Regions from separate parts of the Streptomyces sp. NPDC048002 genome, predicted to be linked through region 3. Evidence: riboswitches for the same ligand, from Rfam matches in the RefSeq annotation. Region 3 holds a riboswitch; each other region holds the start of a gene.

What was found. A riboswitch is a leader RNA that binds a small molecule or an ion and turns the genes downstream of it on or off. The one in region 3 is predicted to bind cyclic di-AMP.
Positions count from the first base shown of each region.
Region 1: another riboswitch for cyclic di-AMP. It lies ahead of AB0E07_RS34395 (transglycosylase SLT domain-containing protein); the one in region 3 lies ahead of AB0E07_RS13170 (M23 family metallopeptidase).
Region 2: another riboswitch for cyclic di-AMP. It lies ahead of AB0E07_RS03455 (transglycosylase family protein); the one in region 3 lies ahead of AB0E07_RS13170 (M23 family metallopeptidase).
Region 4: another riboswitch for cyclic di-AMP. It lies ahead of AB0E07_RS20015 (M23 family metallopeptidase); the one in region 3 lies ahead of AB0E07_RS13170 (M23 family metallopeptidase).

Region 1 covers NZ_JBEZNL010000045.1:18,112-21,531, reverse strand. The annotation lists gene fahA (fumarylacetoacetase) at 1-215, opposite strand, end outside; gene AB0E07_RS34400 (HAD family hydrolase) at 544-1,359, shown strand; gene AB0E07_RS34395 (transglycosylase SLT domain-containing protein) at 1,360-1,830, opposite strand; cyclic di-AMP (ydaO/yuaA leader) riboswitch at 1,836-2,019, opposite strand; gene AB0E07_RS34390 (polyprenyl synthetase family protein) at 2,576-3,420, shown strand, end outside.
Region 2 covers NZ_JBEZNL010000002.1:94,058-97,477, reverse strand. The annotation lists gene AB0E07_RS03460 (transglycosylase family protein) at 1-638, shown strand, start outside; cyclic di-AMP (ydaO/yuaA leader) riboswitch at 835-1,015, shown strand; gene AB0E07_RS03455 (transglycosylase family protein) at 1,020-1,727, shown strand; gene eno (phosphopyruvate hydratase) at 2,024-3,319, shown strand.
Region 3 covers NZ_JBEZNL010000008.1:16,718-20,137, forward strand. The annotation lists gene AB0E07_RS13165 (PrsW family intramembrane metalloprotease) at 1-651, shown strand, start outside; gene AB0E07_RS13170 (M23 family metallopeptidase) at 734-1,756, opposite strand; cyclic di-AMP (ydaO/yuaA leader) riboswitch at 1,768-1,925, opposite strand; gene AB0E07_RS13175 (PP2C family protein-serine/threonine phosphatase) at 2,117-3,253, opposite strand; tRNA gene AB0E07_RS13180 (tRNA-Met) at 3,405-3,420, opposite strand, start outside.
Region 4 covers NZ_JBEZNL010000015.1:44,133-47,552, reverse strand. The annotation lists gene AB0E07_RS20020 (pitrilysin family protein) at 1-584, shown strand, start outside; cyclic di-AMP (ydaO/yuaA leader) riboswitch at 799-959, shown strand; gene AB0E07_RS20015 (M23 family metallopeptidase) at 972-1,736, shown strand; gene AB0E07_RS20010 (GntR family transcriptional regulator) at 1,925-2,620, shown strand; gene AB0E07_RS20005 (HPr family phosphocarrier protein) at 2,758-3,039, opposite strand; gene AB0E07_RS20000 (GNAT family N-acetyltransferase) at 3,217-3,420, shown strand, end outside.

The DNA of each region.
Region 1 (3,420 bases), on a different contig from region 3:
CGGCCGGCGGCCAGCAGCGGGTTCAGCGTGGGCCGGGCCAGCAGGGAGGAGTACGGGGAGCCCAGCGCCAGCGCGGCCGCGCCCGCGTCGAGGACGTGATCGCCGAGCCGTACGCCGACCCGCCGCCCGCTGTCGTCGCCGGGGACGGAGAAGACACCGTACGGAAGGTTGTGCGGGCCGAAGGGGTCGCCCTCGGGGACATCAAAGGGGGGCATGGGTACTGCCTCACTCTCGTGCGTGCCACGGGTCCGTGTCGTCGCCGCACACGTTACGGGTGGGGCACCCGTCTTGGGCAGTGCGTATGGTGCGGTGCCGTCGGCAGGGGAGGAGGCAGGGGAGGAGGCCGGCGAGGAGGCCGAAGAAGCGGCCGCCGAGTCGCCCGCGGTCGGCCGTCGTGCGAGCCGCACTCCAACTCCGCCGCGGTCCGTTCCGGTCCCCGGGCGAACGCCGTGCGGCGGCAGGGGAGTTGGCGGGGTCCGGTGGACTCGTGCTCGGCCGGTTCCCGCTTGAGTCGGGAGCGCGTCCTGTCCGTATTCTCTGATCATGGCCGCACCCCTCGCATATTCACTTGTCGCCACCGACCTGGACGGCACGCTGCTCCGTGGCGACGACACGCTCTCCGACCGGTCGTACGCCGCGCTCGCGCGGGTGGCGGAGTCCGGAGCCCGGCATCTGGTGGTGACCGGCCGCCCGGCTCCCCGGGTCCGGCCGCTCCTGGAGGACCTGGGCCGCGGGGGGCTCGCGGTGTGCGGGCAGGGCGCGCAGGTGTACGACGCCGGCGCGGACCGACTGCTGTGGTCCGTCACCCTGGACCGGGAGCTGGCGGAGACCGCGCTCGGCAAGATCGAGGCCGAGGTGGGTCAGGTCTACGCCGCGGTCGACCAGGACGGCGTCGACGGGCTGACGCTGATCGAGCCCGGCTATCTGATGCCGCACCCCACCCTGCCCGCGGTGCGGGTCGGGCGCCGCGACGATCTGTGGTGCGAGCCGATCAGCAAGGTGCTGCTGCGCCATCCGGAGCTGTCCGACGACGAGTTGGCGGCGACGGCGCGCACGGTGGTGGGCTCGCTGGCCACGGTCACCATGTCGGGACCCGGGACCGTCGAGCTTCAGCCGTGCGGCATCACCAAGGCGACGGGCCTGGCGCTGGCCGCCGACCATCTGGGCCTCGGCCCGGAGCGGACCATCGCCTTCGGCGACATGCCCAACGACATCCCGATGTTCGACTGGGCGGCCCACGGGGTGGCGATGGCCAACGCCCACCCCGAACTCAAGGCGGTGGCGGACGAGGTCACCACGTCGAACGAGGACGACGGCATCGCCGTCGTCCTCGAAAGACTCTTCCCGCGGGGCGTCTGATCAGTAGGCGCCGAAGACGTTGTCGATCGAGCCGTACCGCTGGGCCGCGTAGTTGCAGGCGGCGGTGATGTTGGCGACCGGGTCGTACGGGTCCCACGAGGTGCCGGCCACGTGGTAGGCCCGGAAGGTCGGGTCGATCACCTGGAGCAGGCCCTTGGACGGGGTGCCGGCGGCGGCGTTGGAGTCCCAGTTGTTGATCGCGTACTGGTTGCCCGAGGACTCCCGGATGACGTTGCGGTAGATCCCGTTGTAGGTGCCGGGGATCCCCTTCTCCGCCATGACCTGGAGGGAGGCGCGGATCCAGCCGTCGAGGGTGTTGGAGTACCCGAGCGAGGTGGCCGTGGTGACCGTCGGGGTGGCCGCGGAGGCGGTGGTGGAGCCGATGAGCGGGAGCGCCAGTACGGCGGCTCCGGTGCCGATGACGGCGAGCTTGCGGGCGATACGGGTGCGGCGCTGAGCGGCAGCAGGCATGACTGTGTTCCTCTCCGGCGCCTGCGAGGTGAGCTGTCGGGTTCGGGCGGGAGCTGCCCGGCCGCGCACCCCGAAGGACACGCGACTGCACCCCGAGCCGTTCCGGCGCGTCCGAGGACGTCCGGTCCGGCGGCTTACCTGTGGGTCCCCCGCTCCTGCCGTACGAAGAAAATTCGGTGGAATCGGGCGGCGGCAGGATTCGGCGTCCGCCCGACAGGCCGGGAACGTATGCGAGAGCGCATGTCCGAAACAAGTAGCGGATTCACATATCCAGGGTTTTGATCTTCATCGGGGGGTGTGGGGCAAATGATCGTTTGCTGTCGCCAAGGCTCAACTGGGAAGCGGGGGACGCATGTCGGCGTGATTCTGCGGACGGGCTGTGGGTGGATGTGCGTGAGTCAAGTCACGCGTGCGCGCAAGGAGTATCAAATCGGGCAATAGGCTCAATGGTGTTTTATCGCCGACTCGTTCGCAGGGCTGGAGGGCGTGCCGGAAGGTGTTCCGGAGGGTGCGCCGATCGGCCTCGATTCGAGGCGGACTCCACCGTGGCCGCGTAAGTCGGTCGATATCGGGTCTTATCGGGTGATCAAAAAACATGGACGCCATGATCCGATACCGCCCGTCGTGGACCGGCGGGCGGCATCGGTGATCGAAACCTGACCGGATACGCTGACTTGAGTGAAGGCAGCGACCTATCGACAAACCGCGTAATCGCCGGAAGACACCAGCAGACAGGAGACCCCTCGTGACCGTCGTCGGGCCGTTCGGGCTGAGCGTGCGGGACCAGGCTCTGGAAGCCGATGTCCAGGCCGGGATGGCGGCTGTCGAGGAGGGACTGCTCGAGGCCACCAAGAGCGAGGTCCCCTTCATCACCGAGGCCGCCCAGCATCTCGTGCGCGCGGGCGGGAAGCGGTTCCGGCCGCTGCTCGTGATGCTCGCCGCGCAGTTCGGCGACCCGTACGCGCCGGGGATCGTGCCGTCGGCCGTGGTGGTGGAGCTGACCCACCTGGCGACGCTCTACCACGACGACGTGATGGACGAGGCCGACGTCCGGCGCGGGGTGGACAGCGCGAACACCCGCTGGGGCAACTCCGTCGCCGTCCTCACCGGGGACTTCCTCTTCGCCCGCGCGTCGCACATCCTCGCCGACCTCGGCCCGGAGGCGGTCCGGGTGCAGGCCGAGGCGTTCGAGCGGCTGGTCACCGGCCAGATCCTGGAGACGGCGGGCCCGCAGGACGGCCGCGACCCCGTCAGCCACTACCTCGACGTGCTGGGCGGCAAGACGGGCTCCCTGGTGGCCGTGTCCTGCCGCTTCGGCGCGATGATGTCGGGGGCCGACGAGACGGTCGTGGACGTGCTCACCCAGTACGGCGAGCGGCTCGGGGTCGCCTTCCAGCTCGCCGACGACGTGCTGGACATCGCCTCCGACTCCCACGAGTCGGGGAAGACCCCGGGCACGGACCTGCGCGAGGGCATCGCGACCCTGCCGGTGCTGCGGCTGCGGGAGCGGGCGGAGCGGCTGGGCCTCGCCGAGGACATCGCGCTCTGCGAGCTGCTCGACTCCGACCTGACCGACGACACCCGCCACGC
Region 2 (3,420 bases), on a different contig from region 3:
GTTCGGTCGGAATCGACACGGGCCTGGAAGAGGACGGCAATTCATCCGACTCCTCCGAATCATCCAACTCGTCCAGTTCGTCCGGTCTGCTGGACGCCATCGGCGGTGGCGCCTCCGAGTCGCCCTCCGACTCCGGCAGCGACGATTCCGGTTCCGAGGCGTCCGCCACCCCGGGGGCGTCGGACGAGGCGTCGGACGAGGCGTCGGATTCGGCCACGTCGGAGAAGCCGTCAAAGGCGGACAAGTCCACCGAGTCGGCGCGGGCTTCCGAGTCCGGGAAGTCGAAGGGCGCGCCCGGCTCGTCCGGTTCGTCGGACTCCTCCCAGAGTGACCCCTCGCGCGAGGTCGACAGCCTGTTCACAGGAATATCCGGGCTGGACAATTCGGACAGCATCCTCTGGGTCGGGGGCGATTCCGCTCTCGTCGACACCGGGGCCGGCCGCCATCGGGGCCAGCCCGCGGACGAGCGCGGGGCGGACGATACGTATGTCGTCCGGGCCGGCGACACCCTGGCGAGCATCGCCGACTCCCTTGACCTCGACGGCGGATGGCGCGGGCTGTACGCGGCCAACGAGTCGGCCATCGGTCCCGACCCCAGCCGCATCACTCCCGGTCAGACCCTCGAAGTACGGGACTAACCGGTCGAAAAGCAGGGGCAGTTCGCGTCACACTTCGCGCCGAATGTCCGCTTTGGTGAAAGTGTGGGATGAGTCTCAGAAGCCCTGATCGTCTTTGAAATTCCGCGGATCGCCTGCCTACGGTCGTGACCGCTCGCAGCAGCGGGCCCCGACTGCCGCACGCCGAATCCTGCCGGTGGCCGTACGGGAACAGTCGTCGCATCATGCGCCGTAGGCAGGAGCGGGGGACCCAAGGTAAGCGCCGGGACCGGCGGTTGAGGTGACTCGACACCGGATCCGGCTTGGGGTGGAGCCGTGCGACCGACAGGCCGCGCGGCCGGGCAACTCAACCGGCCCGAACCCGACAGCTCACCTCGCAGGCGTCGGTGAGGGGATCGATCCATGCTGTTTTCCGGCAAGGGCAAGCACCGTCGTCCGTCCAAGGCCACTCGCGCCATCGCCATCGCCGGTGTGACCGGCGCGGCCGTCGCCGCCCCGCTCATGGTGGCCGGCAACGCCTCCGCCGCCACCGCCTCCGAGTGGGACGCCGTCGCCCAGTGCGAGTCCGGCGGCAACTGGTCCATCAACACGGGCAACGGCTACTACGGCGGCCTCCAGTTCTCCGCGTCCACCTGGGCCGCGTACGGCGGCACGCAGTACGCCTCCACCGCCGACCAGGCGAGCAAGGCGCAGCAGATCGAGATCGCCGAGAAGGTTCTCGCCGGTCAGGGCAAGGGTGCCTGGCCGAGCTGCGGTGTCGGCCTGTCGAGCGCCGCGTACGACGGCGGCTCCACCACCACCGAGAACTCCACCGAGAACTCCACCGGCGGCTCCACCGAGACCGCCACGCGCTCCACCGAGCAGCAGACCGCCTCGCGCTCGACCGAGCGTCCGGCCGCCAAGAAGACCCAGAAGACCGTCACCACCCCGACCGGCAAGAAGGTCAAGAAGGGTGACGGCGAGTACAAGGTCGTCAAGGGCGACACCCTCAGCACCATCGCCGAGGAGAACGACGTCAAGGGCGGCTGGGCCAAGCTCTTCAAGCTGAACAAGGACATCGTCGAGGACGCCGACCTGATCTACCCCGGTCAGCAGCTGCACCTCAAGTGATCCCGTAGCCGAATCACAGGGTCCTCCTATCGGCGGCCTCCATACTGGGGGCCCCGTGCGGACCACCCCCCGTCCCCACGGGCTCCCCGCCCCGGTGCGTGTTCCCCCGTACGCACCGGGGCGGGGTTTTTCTTTTCCCGTCGTTCACCGCCCCTTTGTTCCGGCGGGAAACAATGGGTACCGTCTGTCCTTGTCCACGGGACGGTCGGTCGGCTGGCCTACGTCCCCGGGGCGGTTAGGCTCTAGTCGCAAGGCTCACGTGCCCCGCACTTCCAGCGTCACATCCCATGAAGGAGATGCTCGTGCCGTCCATCGACGTCGTCGTAGCCCGGGAAATCCTCGACTCGCGAGGCAACCCCACCGTCGAGGTCGAGGTCGGCCTCGACGACGGCAGCACGGGTCGTGCCGCCGTTCCGTCCGGCGCCTCCACCGGTGCCTTCGAGGCCATCGAGCTGCGCGACGGTGACCCGAACCGCTACCTCGGCAAGGGTGTCGAGAAAGCCGTCCTCGCGGTCATCGAGCAGATCGGCCCGGAGCTGGTCGGCTACGACGCCACCGAGCAGCGCCTGATCGACCAGGCCATGTTCGACCTGGACGCCACCGACAACAAGGGCTCGCTCGGCGCCAACGCCATCCTCGGCGTCTCGCTCGCCGTCGCCCACGCCGCCTCCGAGGCCAGCGACCTGCCGCTCTTCCGCTACCTGGGCGGCCCCAACGCGCACCTGCTGCCGGTGCCGATGATGAACATCCTGAACGGCGGCTCGCACGCCGACTCCAACGTGGACATCCAGGAGTTCATGATCGCCCCGATCGGCGCGGAGTCCTTCTCCGAGGCCCTGCGCTGGGGCGCCGAGGTCTACCACACCCTCAAGAAGGTGCTGAAGACCAAGGGCCTGTCCACCGGCCTCGGCGACGAGGGCGGCTTCGCCCCGAACCTGGAGTCCAACCGCGCCGCCCTGGACCTCATCATCGAGGCCATCAAGGAGGCCGGTTACACCCCCGGCGAGCAGATCGCCCTCGCCCTCGACGTCGCCGCCTCCGAGTTCTACAAGGACGGCGTCTACACCTTCGAGGGCAAGGAGCGCTCCGCCGCCGAGATGACGGAGTACTACGCCGAGCTCGTCGAGGCGTACCCGCTCGTCTCCATCGAGGACCCGCTGTTCGAGGACGACTGGGCCGGCTGGAAGATCATCACCGACCAGCTGGGCGACAAGGTCCAGATCGTCGGCGACGACCTCTTCGTCACCAACCCCGAGCGCCTCGCCCGCGGTATCGAGGAGGGCTCCGCCAACGCGCTGCTCGTCAAGGTCAACCAGATCGGCTCGCTGACCGAGACCCTGGACGCCGTCGAGATGGCCCAGCGCAACGGCTTCAAGTGCATGATGTCCCACCGCTCCGGCGAGACCGAGGACGTCACCATCGCCGACCTCGCCGTCGCGGTGAACTGCGGTCAGATCAAGACCGGCGCCCCGGCCCGCTCGGACCGCGTCGCCAAGTACAACCAGCTGCTGCGCATCGAGGAGATCCTCGACGACGCCGCGGTGTACGCCGGCCGCTCGGCGTTCCCGCGGTTTCGCTCCGCGAACCAGTAAGCACGGCAAGGGCTGAGCTGCTGAAGGCCTAGCCAGTCGTACGTACGTCCCCGTACCCGGTCCCGTACCGTGTGCGGGGACGTACGCGCGTGTGTGAACGG
Region 3 (3,420 bases):
CGCCAGCGGTGGCGGCGGGTCCTGCTGCCGCCGTGCGGACTGCTCCTCGCGATGGGCCTGCACGCGCTGTGGAACGGCTCGTCGGTGTTCGGACCGTACGGCTTCTTCGCCGTGTACGCGGCGATCATGGTGCCCGCGTTCGGCCTGCTGACCTGGCTGGTGGTCTGGACGCGCCAGCGGGAGCTGCGCACGGTGCGGGAGGAACTGCCCGCCTACGCGGTGGCCGGCTGGCTCACCCCGGGCGAGCCCTTCGCGCTCGGCTCGATGCGGGCCCGCCGGCTGGCCCGCGCCCACGCCCGGCGCGGCGGCGGACGACGGGCGGCCCGGGAGGTGGCGCGGTACGAGGCGTACGCGACCTCGCTGGCGTTCCTGCGGCACCGGGGGCGCGGGGGCCGCGCGGGTGCCGACTTCGTCGTACGGGAGGCGGAGCTGCTGCGGGAGCTGTGGCTGCGCCGGGAGGTGGCCCGGCCGGCCCTCGACCACGCGGCCCGTGCCACGGCTCCGCGGGTGCCGGTGGCGGCCGCTCCGTGGCCGATGCACGGTGCGTACGGGTATCCGTCGCAGCCGGTGTACCCGCAGACCGTCCACCAGCAGACGTACCCGGCCCACCCGGCGGGGCCGTACCCCGCGTACAACCCCTACCGGTCCTAGGCGCGGGCGGGCAGCGAAAAACCGGCAGCCCTGATGTCGGGGGGTCGTCATCAGGACCGCCGGGGTTCACCGGGGGTGGATCTCAGATGTTGAGGCCCTTGTCGCGCAGCCACGCGAGCGGGTCGATGCCGGAGGTGGAGCCCTCGGGGTGGACCTCCAGGTGGAGGTGGGCGCCGGTGACGTTCCCGGTCGCGCCGACCCGGCCGATCACATCGCCGGTGTTGACCTTCTGGCCCACGCTGACGCTGATCGAGGACTGGTGGGCGTACCAGATCTCGGTGCCGTCCTCCAGGGTGAGCACGGTCTTGTAGCCGTAGGAGCCGTCCCAGCCGGCGGAGGTGATCGTGCCGGTGTGGACCGCCTTGAGCAGCGTGCCCGTGGGGGCGGCGAAGTCGAGGCCGGTGTGGTAGCCGGAGGACCACATGGAGCCGGCCTGGCCGAAGGTCGAGGTGAGGGTGAAGGAGGAGGTCGGCAGGGTGTATTCCTTGGCCAGCTTGGCCAGGCGCTCGGCCTCGGCCTTCGCCGCGGCCTCCTGCTCGGCCTTCTCCTTGGCGGCGGCGGCCTTGGCCTTCGCCTCCTTCTCCGCCTTGGCGGCAGCCTCCGTGGCGGCCTTCTCGGCGGCAGCGGCGGCGGCCTGGGCGGCCTTGGTGTCGACCTGGTCCTGCTGCTGCTCGGCCTGGGCCATGATCCGGGCGCGCAGGGCCTCGCCGGCGTCGGCCGCGCCCTGCTCGGTGTCCGTGGTGGTCATGCCGACGCTGCTGAGCGGGGAGGTCGACGCCTCGGGCTCCGGCTCGTCCGCGGAGTCGTCGGAGATCAGCGGCAGGTCGGGGATGGTGATGGCGACCGGCGGCTTGCCGGACTGCGCGCTGGCCATGCCGGCCCCGCCGACGGCGGCGATGACACCGACGCCGAGAACGGTGGAGCTGCGGGCCAGTCCGCCGCCGCGCTGCTTGGACACACGGTGCTTGCCGCGGACCGGGCGAACGGTGTCGGCGGTGGGGTTCCACTCCTCCCACGGGCCCTCGTCGGTGCGGTGGCTGCCGTAGACGAAGGTCTCGTCGCCACGCTGACTCGGCACGAACGGGGCAGGCGGGTTTGACGCCACGTGGGCGCGCTCCTTTCCTTCCTTCTCGCCTACCGGGTTAGCTGACGGGTTCGGAGCAGGAAGGTCTCCTACGCGCGTATATCCGCCGTCCATGTCCGGCGGGCTACGAGCGATTCACCCCAAGGTGGTGGTTCCCCGGTTCCCTTGCGGGATTCGGCGCGTGCGCACGGAGCCGCCTCTTGTGACGGCTGGGACGACCGCGCTGCGTTATCGAACGTTAATAGACCCGGGGCCCGGATTCCAAGCTGTTCCTCTTGATCATTAAGCTTTCCGGCCAGGACTTTACGGTCATGGAGGTTTCAAATCGGGCGAGTTGGCCACACCTCGCGGACCCGGGTTTTCCTGACGGTATGTCAGTTGTTATGCGGAGGGCTGCCACCCGATCACACCGGGTAACGCCTCGGGTCGGCGGACGGCCAGCAGGGCCATGTCGTCCGTCATCCCGCCGCCGCAGTGCCGGCGCACCTCCTCGGCCAGGGTCCGGATGACCGCGCCGGGGTGGCCGAAGGCGCGGCCCGCGAGCCGCAGCTGGGGGTCGTAGAAGACGCCCCGCGCGTCACGGGCCTCGGACAGTCCGTCGGTGTGCAGCAGCAGCGTGGCACCGGGCGGGAAGGCGGCTTCCTCGGCCCGGTCGGGCCAGTCGCCCAGGTCGCCCATGCCCAGCGGCAGGGCGGGCTCCGTGGCGGGCAGGGCGCGGACGGTGCGGTCGGCGTGGAGCAGCAGCGGCGGCGGGTGACCGCGGTTGACGACCCGTACGACATGGCCGTCGTGCGGGAGTTCGGCGAGCACGGCCGTGGTGAACCCCTCGAAGGCGTCGATGCCGTCCCGCCGAGCGCCCTCCCTGGCCAGCGCCCGCTCCAGCCGCCGCGCGAGCGAGGTCAGCGTGGGTTCCTCCTCGGCGGCCTCCCGGAAGGCCCCGATGACCACGGCGACGGCGGCCACCGCGCTCATGCCCTTCCCGCGCACGTCGCCGACGATCAGCCGCACGCCGTACGGGCTGTCCTGCACCGCGTACAGATCGCCCCCGATGTAGGCGTCGGCCTGCGCCGCCTCGTAGCGGGCGGCGATGTCGAAGGCACCGATCCGCTCCAGCGGCTGGGGCAGCACGGCCCGCTGGGTCGCCTCGGCGATCTGCCGCTGGCTGGCGAGCCGCAGGTCGCCGCGGCGCAGGACGGAGTTGAGCACGACGGCCAGGATCGCGACCGTGACCACGGTGATCACCTCGGTGACGGTGTCCACGTCCGCCCCGAAGGCGAACCGGATGTGCACGAAGTACGCGGCGAGCAGGGCTCCGGCACCAGCGGCGAAGGTACCGGCCAGGGAGTACAGGGGCGCGGCGACCAGGGGCGCGGCGGTGAAGAAGGGGATGGCGGTGAAGGCCGGGGGCATGAAGGCGTCGTAGAGGACACCGCCCACGATCAGCAGCGGCGGGAGGAGTCGCACGAGGGTGCGTGCGGACGGCACGCTCCGGGACCCACCCACGCCTGAAGCCCGCACTGCCCGCCTCCCGCCGCGATCCGCCGTCCTCCCAGGGTTCCCGGGGCGGGGACCGGGGGCGAACCGGGGCGGCCGAGCGGGTGAGCGGGTGAGCGGTGCGGGAACGCACCGAGGGCCGGAACCCTTTCGGGTTCCGGCCCTCGGCCTTCAGTAGCGGGGACAGGATT
Region 4 (3,420 bases), on a different contig from region 3:
TCGGCCGTGTCGGACCCGACCGGCACGACCGGGTGTGGCCGGCGCAGGTGCTCGGCACGTACTGCCTGGGCGGCACCCTCACCTCCCGCCTCGACCGCGTCCTGCGCGAGGAGAAGGGCTACACCTACGGCGTGCGCGCCTTCGGGCAGGTGCTGCGCTCCGCCCCGGACGGCACCGGCGCCTCGATGCTCGCCATCAGCGGCTCCGTCGACACGCCCAACACCGGTCCCGCCCTCCAGGACCTGTGGGCGGTGTTGCGCACCCTCGCCGAGGGCGGGCTCACCGACGCCGAGCGCGATGTCGCGGTGCAGAACCTCGTCGGCGTGGCGCCGCTGAAGTTCGAGACGGCCGCTTCCGTGGCGAACACCCTGGCCGACCAGGTCGAGCAGCACCTGCCCGACGACTTCCAGGCCACGCTGTACCGTCGGCTCGCCGAGACGGGCACGGTGGAGGCCACCGCGGCCGTCGTCAACGCCTTCCCGGTGGACCGTCTGGTGACCGTCCTGGTCGGCGACGCGGCCCAGATCCGCAAGCCCGTCGAGGAACTCGGCATCGGTGAAGTCACCGTCGTGACGGCCGAGTAGGGGCACCCTCGGATGTGAAGGCGCGGCAACGCGCGCGTGGGGCCCTGGTGACGAAAGCGCCACCAGGGCCCCTTTATGTCCGAATTGGGGGAGAGGCTGCCTGTCTGGCCTGTGGCATGCGCTACAAAAGCCCTGATCCGTTTGAGGATTGAAAGTTGTCCCGTTTAGCGTCGTCCGGGCTGTCCGTCAGGCAGTGCGCCGCGACCGCGGCACCGGACAGCCATCGCCGAGTCCCCGTACGGCGCGAGCCAGGGGAGCCGGGGACCCACAGTCCCTGGGGTGAATCGGACGCCCGCGCGCAGGCGAGGGGGTCCGTAGGAGACCTTCCTGCTCCGAACCCGTCAGCTAACCCGGTAGGCGAGAGGGAAGGAAAGGACCACCTACTTGATGGCGTTCACCCGCGCCACCGGGAAGCACCGTCGTCCCGGCCGGATGCAGCGCACCACCGTCCGTGCGGCGGGAGTGGCGGCGCTCGCCACCACCGGCGTCGTCGGCTCCCTCGCCGCTCCGGCGCTCGCCGCCGAGCCGGCCGCCGAACAGACCGGCCTCACTCCCGTGATCACCATCGGCGACTCGGTCGCCGAGCAGATCGACGCCCAGGCCGACGCCCAGCAGCAGGCGGCCGTGGAGGCGGAAGCCAGGCAGAAGGCCGAGGAGGCCGCGCGCGAGCGGGCCGCCGAGGCGGCCAAGGAGGCCCGGGCCGCCAAGGAGCGCGCCGCCCGCGCGGCCGAGCGCAAGCGCCTGAACACCTTCGTCTCCCCGATCTCCGGCTCCTACGTCTCCACCGGCTACAAGGCCGGCGGCGCGGTCTGGTCCTCCGGCAGCCACACCGGCGTCGACTTCCACGCCGCCGGCGGCACCTCCGTCCGCTCGGTCGGCGTGGGCACCGTCGTCGAGGCCGGCTGGGGCGGGGGGTACGGCAACCAGATCGTCATCAAGATGCACGACGGCACGTACACCCAGTACGGGCACCTGTCGTCCATCGGTGTCTCGGTCGGCCAGTCCGTCACCCCCGGCCAGCAGATCGGCCTCTCCGGCTCCACCGGCAACGTCACCGGGGCGCACCTGCACTTCGAGGCCCGTACGACCATGGAGTACGGCTCGGACATCGACCCGGTCGCCTATCTGCGCTCGCACGGCGTGAACGTCTGAGCGACCCCGCCACCGCTTCCCGTGACCCCGGCTCACCGAGCCGGGGTTTTCGGCGTTTCAGGGACATCACTGTCCAAAAAATATCCATGAAATCGGACCCCCCTTCGGAAATTCCGGCTCATTGCAATAGAGTCACTGAACACACGTCAGTCGTCGACGTTTCACGGGGATTAAAGCGGAGGTCGGTCATGCGTGTTCCGGCGCACTCGGTATGCACGGCGATCCGGGACGACATCGTCGCCGGTGTCTACGAGCGCGGCAGCCGGCTCACCGAGGAACTGCTCGCACGCCGCTACGGCGTCTCGCGCGTCCCCGTCCGGGAGGCCCTGCGCACGCTGGAGGCGGAGGGCTTCGTGGTGACCCGGCGGCACGCGGGCGCGTGCGTCGCGGAGCCGACCGAGCAGGAGGCCGCCGACCTGCTGGAGATGCGCACCCTGCTGGAGCCGCTCGGGGCCGCGCGGGCCGCCCAGCGGCGCACGGAGGCCCATCTGAAGGTGCTGCGCGGCCTGGTGCGGCTCGGTCAGGAGCGGGCCAGGAGGGGCAACAGCGAGGATCTGCGCTCCCTGGGGGGCTGGTTCCACGAGACGCTCGCCCAGGCCTCCGGCAGCCCTGCGCTGACCTCGATGCTGACCCAGCTGCGGCACAAGATCGCCTGGATGTACTCGGTGGAGGCGTCGGCCGGGCCGGTGGACGCCTGGGCCGAGCACGGGGCGATCGTGGACGCCGTGGCGCGCGGCGACAGCGAGCGCGCGCGGGCGATCACGGCCGTGCACGCCGAGCGCTCCAGCGGCACGCACCGGCTGCGGTTCCCCTCGACGGGGGAGCGCCCGGACCGTGTGAGGAATTCGCAACATCCCGTAAACATGCCGAGCCTGCGTCATTAACATGCACGCCGTATACAAAGAGCGGGTAATTCGCGGGGGATTATTTTCGCTGCCCTCGAACGGGAAATTCGAAGGGCCCGCCCGGTAATTCGGACGAGCCCTTCGGGGAAGCGGCGAGTACCGCGACCGGTATGGCCTCAGACGGTCTCGGGGAGTTCCTCGAGCCCCTCGGCGACGACCTTCGCCAGACGGTCGAGGGCGGCGTCCGCGCCCTCGGCGTCGGAGGCGAGCACGATCTCCTCGCCGCCCTGGGCGCCCAGGCCCAGTACGGCCAGCATGGAGGCCGCGTTGACGGGGTTGCCGCCCGCCTTGGCGATCGTCACCGGGACGCCTGTGGCCGTGGCGGCTCGGACGAAGATGGAGGCGGGGCGGGCGTGGAGGCCCTCGGCCCAGCCGACGTTGACGCGGCGCTCAGCCATGTGATGCTGCCCTTCAGGTTCTCAGGTTGTCTAGACCAGTGTTCCACAACGTGGAGCGTGCCCGGAACGGACCGGTGGCCCGTTCCCTCCGGTCGTCGACCCGCGGCCCCGGTTCGACACCCGTCCTCCACAGACTGCCCCGCGCCGCTGCCGGACGCGAGCCGTAGTCTGGGGCCCATGCAGAGCGCGTCGGACCGGCACGAGTACCCCGCCCACTGGGAAGCCGACGTGGTGCTGCGCGACGGCGGCACCGCGCGCGTCCGCCCCATCTCCGTCGATGACGCCGAACGCCTGGTCAGCTTCTACGAACAGGTCTCGGACGAGTCGAAGTACTACCGGTTCTTCGCCCCCTACCCGCGGCTGTCCGCCAAGGACGTCCAC